Regions from separate parts of the Peribacillus sp. NPDC096448 genome, predicted to be linked through region 1. Evidence: riboswitches for the same ligand, from Rfam matches in the RefSeq annotation. Region 1 holds a riboswitch; each other region holds the start of a gene.
The links. Region 1 has a riboswitch for cobalamin ahead of nikA (nickel ABC transporter substrate-binding protein). Riboswitches for the same ligand answer to the same signal wherever they lie in the genome.

Region 1 (2,271 bases):
GCCTTTTCTTCCATACCATAAAAAATATTATCGATAACAGCCTGTTTATTAAACGCATGGTTAAGAGCTAACCGAACTTTACGATCTTTAGTAGCTTCGTTATTTGTGTTAAAAAGCAGCGTTCTTGTAGCAGTAGGTTCTGACAATTTGGTTTTATATTTTCCAGAGTTCTTCAAGAATTGGAATGAATCTTGGCTGATGACCCCGTTACCAAAAATAAAATCAAGTTCCTTTTTCTCAAAAGCTAATACTCTAGACTCGCCGTCAGTAATAACTTTAACAACCACCTTATCTACTTTAGGTTTAGAACCCCAATAATGTTCGTTTCTTTTGAATACAGCAAACTCATTTTTCTTATATTCGCTCAATACCCACGGACCTGTACCTATCGGAGATTTGAGTCCATCCTTAAATGTATTTTGACTGTCCGGAAAAGCAGCTTCTCCTACAAATCTCAAAGGTCTAACATAAGTTAGTTCTTGAAGAGTTGGATAGTACGAGTTATGCAAAGTAAGTTTAAATGTATATTCACCCACTACTTCTGTACCTTTAATTTGGTTAATTAATTCCACCCATTCATGTTGTTTGCGGTTATCTAAAATAGTATCAAAGTTTTTCTTAACGATTTTAGCATTAAATGGCGAACCATCAGAAAACTTAACATCTTTTCTGAGGTGAAATACATATTCTTTTCCATCTTTCGATATATCCCAACTCTCCGCCAGCCAAGGCTGAATTTCCCCACCTTCACCGTAATAAACAAGAGATTCATATACCATCGCTTGAGAAAAAAATTCATTTGGAAAATACGTGTGTGGATTTAAATTACCGATATCTCTAGGCCAAGAAAACGCAACAATTTTTGGTTGATCTTTATCTGATACATTTTTTTGATCTTTTGTTGTGTTGTTGCAACCAGTAACAAAGATTGTAAATATTACTAGCAGTCCAACAAAAGAACGGAATAAATTAGACTTCTTTAAAAACATGCGTTCTCACCTTCAATTATAGAATTTAACTATTTGAAAAATATGAAATACAAAAAAAACATTTCCTACCAGAATTTATCAGGTCAGAAATGCCTATAGTTCAAGAAATTTGTCTTCTAGCACTCTAACACCTCCCTATCTCCCGTAGGTTTAACAGCATCTCTAGAACGGGCAGGTCTTCTGACTTAGGCTCATCATCTCTATGCGTCTTCCCAGATATTATCCAGTGACATTTTCACATAGGACTCACCCTTACAGCGGCGGGACCGTGCCGGATTTTGCACCGGCTTCCCTTTTAAGTATTTGCAATTAAACAAATACACCCATTCCAATAAAATATGAAATTTTCCCTTATCTTCATAATAAAATTTAGAACTTGTCTATTCTAAAATTAGTCAGTTGAAACTATTTGTAAACCATTACATTTTATTAGTTTCATCTCTAAGTAATTTTTGATAAATCCAGCTACTAATCCTAGCTATAAACGAAATACAGTAAGTAAGAAGGAATTTATACATGTTCTCTCAAAAATCTAACAAATATATAACATTCTCCTACATTTGTTTGTTTAACGATTGCTACTCTCTTGAAATGGAATATTTACTTTTTAAAAATGAAATGAAAAAAAGTTTACCTATTACAAATTATATTCGTTATTGCAAATTTATGCTATATCAAATTAAGATCCTAATGTTTTTGAAGGTGGAAACATACATAAGACTACTTTCAGGAAGTACTCATAGCAAAGACCCCATTGGCGCTCAAGGGGTTACACGTCGCCTATTTTTTTGGGGTGCAGTTCAACGTTAAGGAATCGACTATTTTTACTTTTCATTATTCTATCAACAAGATTGTGACGGACTTCACTTAAACTACCATGAAAATAAGTTTCTTTAAAAATGAAAGATGACAATACTTAAGAAGACCCTGCTCAATCGTTTAAAAAAAGAGGAGAGCGTTAATTAATTAGTCTATGGATTAGGGTTGACTGGATTAAGGTCAGTATTAGTATTAACACTGCCTAACCATTTTCATTCTTTGCGATTCATGGATGGCTAACGGGTCGTTAGCACTATAAGAGTAAAAACCATACCAGATCGAGGTCTACAAATTCTTTAGGTGTTTATGCCTTTTGTTGTTTAGATGTTGGGGTTTCGGCAATCGTCATCTTCTTGTTTTCAACGAAAAATCTTCCTTTATAGGCCAATTGATTGGCTAGAGGAGCCCACTTATACCAGTCTTTAAACCCTAACATTTTTCCCACTGATTGAAAGTGTTTTCC
Region 2 (2,271 bases), on a different contig from region 1:
AAAAGTCAATACGCAGAGCATCGTGAGCACTGAGCATAAGATGCTCAATGCCGGAAGAGTATATAAACCGATGAATGGCAGTGATATATTCAAGAATATTGTCAATACGGCGCCGACCGATGCTCCTGATGAAATACCTAATGTGTAAGGATCAGCGAGCGGGTTCCGGAGCAGTCCCTGAAAAGCCGCACCCGCAATCGCAAGTGATGCCCCAACCAAACCCGCAAGCAATACACGCGGCAAGCGGATGTTCATCACGATATTCGTCAGCATCACATCCGGATCGGCAGAAATCGGCAAGTGGAAAATCTCCTTGCCGATTATTTGTAAAAGTACGGAAATCGGTACTGACACCGAACCAAAGGAAATGCCTATCGTCATTGCGAATAACAAAATGAACAACGCAATCAAATAAGCAAACGTCCATTTAGTTGTCAAATTGGTTCGGATAGACTGATTTGGCAAGTTCCTCTACTCCCTCTATTAAGCGCGGACCGGAACGGGTCACCAAGTCAGAATGGACATCAAAAACTTGGCCATTTTTAACAGCATTTACGTCTTGCCATCCTTTTCGGCCCGTCACTTCACTTACTGAATCTTTCGTATAATAACCATACGTTGTAATGATGACATCAGGATTTGCAGCAATCATCGACTCTTCATCAATTTTTGCCCAACCGTCCAATTCAGCAGCAGCATTATCCGCTGAAATAATATGAAGCATCTCATTCATGAAAGTATTTTTTCCAGGTGTGAATATTTCTGGTGAAGGCGAAACTTCCACTAAAACGGTCTTCCTATCCTCTTCCTTTACGGATTTGGCTTTTTCCTGGATATCCTTGAGCTTCGTTTTCATATCCGCAACGATTTCATTTGCCTTATCATGTTCTCCCGTTGCCTGTCCAATCATTTCAATAGACTCATAGACTTGGTCAAAGCTTTGTGCATCATTGACTACGAGAACATCTATTCCAGCATCCTTAAGCTGCTGTAAACCCTCATTTGAATTATGGGCACTTGATGCATGCGCAAGAACAAGGTCAGGCTTCATCGAGACAATCAGCTCCGTGTTCATTTCCATTCCGCCAACTTTTTCAATTTCTTTCGTTTCTTCCGGGTAGTTATCATTGTCGGAAACACCAACGACCTTTTTTCCCAAACCAAGTGCAAAGACCACTTCCGTATTACTTGGTATCAACGAAACGATTTTCTTCGGCTTTTGTTCTATCGTTACTTTTTCCCCAGTTGCATCTTTAATCGTAATCGGGAAAGCTTTGTGTTGAGCATGGTTCGTTTGCTGCTTTTCTTTTCCTTCATCAGTAGTGTCACTGCAGCCGACCATCATGCCTGCAACAAGCAACATCAACAATATCAGACCAAAAATCTTCTTCATTTTCATTCCCCACAATCTTTTCATTTAATTTCTTCCACCTAATAAAGAAAACGTAATCCTGAAAGATGCCCCCAAAACGAAAAGCACCTCCCGTTAAACGGAAGATGCTTGCATGGCAACAATAATCAATACGGACTCTTTCTTAGGGTCTGCCACACACCTTCCCATCCGCGTAGGTTACAGGTGTACGAATTCTGGCAGGTCTCCTGGCTCATGGTCATCGTCAACGGTACCTTCCCATATCTCATACAGTGGTACACAGCCGTCAGCTCCCATATACAGTGGCGGGACCGCGCTGGCATTTCACCAACTTCCCTTTTAAGTCATTAAGACACCAAAATCGTTCATATGTATATAATTTTCACTGCCTTCATTATACACCATGTAAGAATCGATTATTATATGATTTTTCTGAACGAATACGAAATGACCCTTCCACCTTCAATGCTTTGACGCATTTTCAATCAGTGACGCAAACCCATCGACTGATAACCCGGGTGAAATCCGAACTCGATGCAGGGCACGCATCCCTCGGTCCCTTGAAGCCCCCCATGTTCGGTAGTGACTGCCATCTTGTATCAGCTTCTTCTGATCGCCTGAGACTCTCTTCGTTATACAGGGCAACCGGATAGGAAAGCACTGTCGTGTCCTGGTCGGGGATATGGTCGATTAACTCCTTCGACTGAACCATTTCCGCTTCTTGCTGCTCTGCCGTCATGCGGTTCAGTTCCAAATGGTTGATGGTATGGCTTTCGATCGAAATCCCACCCTTGCTCATCTCCAACATTTGATTTTCAGTCAGGTGATGACCTTTATCAACGGACTTCCCGATCATGAAGACATTTGATTTCATATCATTTTCTTTTAATATCGGGAAA
Region 3 (2,271 bases), on a different contig from region 1:
CTTGCTTAGCAAGAACTTCGTTCGGATCAACAGCATTGACCTGTGCTATCTCCACTTTAGCCATTCCCATGGAGAATTCCTTTGCATCAAGAGTGATAAGCTGGGCAATCGTTTTATCGCTCAAGTCAGCTCCCGCCTTCAACATTTCCAAGCCATATGTTTCGGCGTCAACTCCCGCAATGGCAGCCAATTCCATTGCTGCTGCAACGTCTTGCTCCGTGCAAGTCGGTGATTTGAACAATAAAGAATCGGAAATGATGGCAGACAGCATAAGACCTGCGATTGCTTTAGGAACTTCAATGCCGTTTTCTTTATAAATTTTATTTAAAATGGTTGCCGTACAGCCAACTGGTTCCGCACGGTAATATAAAGGATCGCTTGTTTCAAAGTTAGCGATACGGTGATGGTCGATAACTTCCAGCACACGGACTTGGTCAATATCTTCAGCACTTTGCTGGCGTTCGTTATGATCGACCAGGATTACGCCGTCAGCTTCCCCTGCAACTTTTTCCACAAGACGGGGAGCGTCGAATTTGAATTGGTCCAATGCATATTGAGTTTCACCATTCACTTCACCCAGACGAACTGGTTCAGCGTTGATACCTAACTGCTTTTTCAGATCCGCATAAGCGATTGCCGAACAGATTGTGTCTGTATCCGGGTTTTTATGTCCAAAAACTAATACTTTTTCCAAGATTTTATCCCCTTTTTCATAAATATTTTTCCGCGAATCCCCTCACCGCAATAAGGGAGAGCCACCTTTACTAGACACTTTATTTTAACACAAAATCCCGTAAAATCAGCGCTTGAATTATCCTTTCCCCAATAAAATCTTTCATTCCTTGACTCTCTGCCATCACTTTGTCAATAGATAAGGGTTGGTTTTTTTCAAATATATTAGTTGAATTATCATCGTATATGGCTTACGATAATATAAGCAGAAATACTAGATATTGATTACATAAACAATACCAATAACTATATATAGAATTTATTATAATCCAAGGTGCCAGTGATGGCTGAAAAGGGAATCCGGTGCAAACCCGGAACTGTCCCCGCAACTGTAAATGTGACGAAATGAGAAAACCACTGTATAGCTCTTTATACGGGAAGGACTCAAAGTAGGATGATCATGAGTCAGGAGACCTGCCTTGAATTTTTCACGTTTCTTATTCTTCGGGGATTGAGATGATGAAACGATAGTATAACGGCCATTTTTTCATGGCTCTTTTATTCTATCGTTTGATCCGCCTCAATTCTTTGGGCGGTTTTTTTTTATTTTAGCGGAAGTTACCAAGGAGGATTATTAATGACTCAAACATATAACTCTACCATAAGTGAAAATGACACAGAAACGAAATCCATCCAGCTTGAGACGTTATCGAAGGAATTCGAAGGCCGTCTCGATATGGAAAAGTTCAAAAAGCGTTTTACAAAATGGCTTGATCGCAAAAGTGACTCAACCGAAGAACAGGCATCAAAAAAACTGATTCAGCTCGCTCTTGAAGGTGTGGATATCGATGCTCCGGATTGGACGTTCGTTGCTGCAGCAGAACTGTTGAATACAATGTATAGGGATGCACAAGCCAATCGAGGTTATGAAGGCAAGAGTTATGGCCCATTCTATGAGCTGATCACGGAACTTTCCCAGCTTTCGGAAGGTCAGCGTTATCCCATTTATAAACCAGAACTGCTATCTTCATATACGAAAGCGGAAATTGAGGAATTGGGTTCGGTGATCGACCCGGAAAAAGATAAATTATTCTCTTACATAGGCATCTACTTATTGAACGACCGCTATCTAGCCCGCCCAAAAAAGGACAAGGTCTACGAACTTCCACAAGAACGTTTCATGATCATCGCAATGGAAATCATGCGAATGGAAAAAACGGAGCATCGCCTGCAACTTATAAAAGAAGCATACTGGGCCATGTCCAACCTTTATATGACCGTTGCGACTCCTACACTCTCCAATGCAGGTAAAACACATGGGCAGTTAAGCTCTTGCTTTATCGACGCAATTGAAGATTCCATTGACGGAATTTACCTATCAAACTACGATGCGGCAAAAGTATCTAAATTCGGCGGCGGTGTCGGCCTTTACGTTGGTAAGGTCCGCTCACTTGGTTCTGATATCCGGGGTTTCTCTGGAAACAGTTCCGGTACGACGCCCTGGATTCGACTATTCAACCAGACAGCTGTAAGTGTCGATCAATTGGGTCAACGTAAAGGTGCCATCGCGATTTACTTGGATGCCTGGCATAAAGATAT

Region 2: linked by a shared signal. The riboswitch ahead of ACIQ0C_RS14860 (ABC transporter substrate-binding protein) and the one ahead of nikA (nickel ABC transporter substrate-binding protein) in region 1 are both predicted to bind cobalamin.
Region 3: linked by a shared signal. The riboswitch ahead of ACIQ0C_RS17070 (ribonucleoside-diphosphate reductase subunit alpha) and the one ahead of nikA (nickel ABC transporter substrate-binding protein) in region 1 are both predicted to bind cobalamin.

The regions. Positions count from the first base shown of each region.
Region 1 is NZ_JBIWEU010000023.1:27,244-29,514, forward strand. Features, by position in the region: gene nikA (nickel ABC transporter substrate-binding protein) at 1-989, opposite strand, end outside; cobalamin riboswitch at 1,143-1,331, opposite strand; partial or broken gene ACIQ0C_RS24115 (translocation protein TolB) at 2,116-2,271, opposite strand, start outside.
Region 2 is NZ_JBIWEU010000008.1:66,867-69,137, reverse strand. Features, by position in the region: gene ACIQ0C_RS14865 (FecCD family ABC transporter permease) at 1-465, opposite strand, end outside; gene ACIQ0C_RS14860 (ABC transporter substrate-binding protein) at 428-1,393, opposite strand; cobalamin riboswitch at 1,573-1,747, opposite strand; gene ACIQ0C_RS14855 (polysaccharide deacetylase family protein) at 1,854-2,271, opposite strand, start outside.
Region 3 is NZ_JBIWEU010000010.1:473-2,743, forward strand. Features, by position in the region: gene ACIQ0C_RS17065 (manganese-dependent inorganic pyrophosphatase) at 1-694, opposite strand, end outside; cobalamin riboswitch at 988-1,168, shown strand; gene ACIQ0C_RS17070 (ribonucleoside-diphosphate reductase subunit alpha) at 1,310-2,271, shown strand, end outside.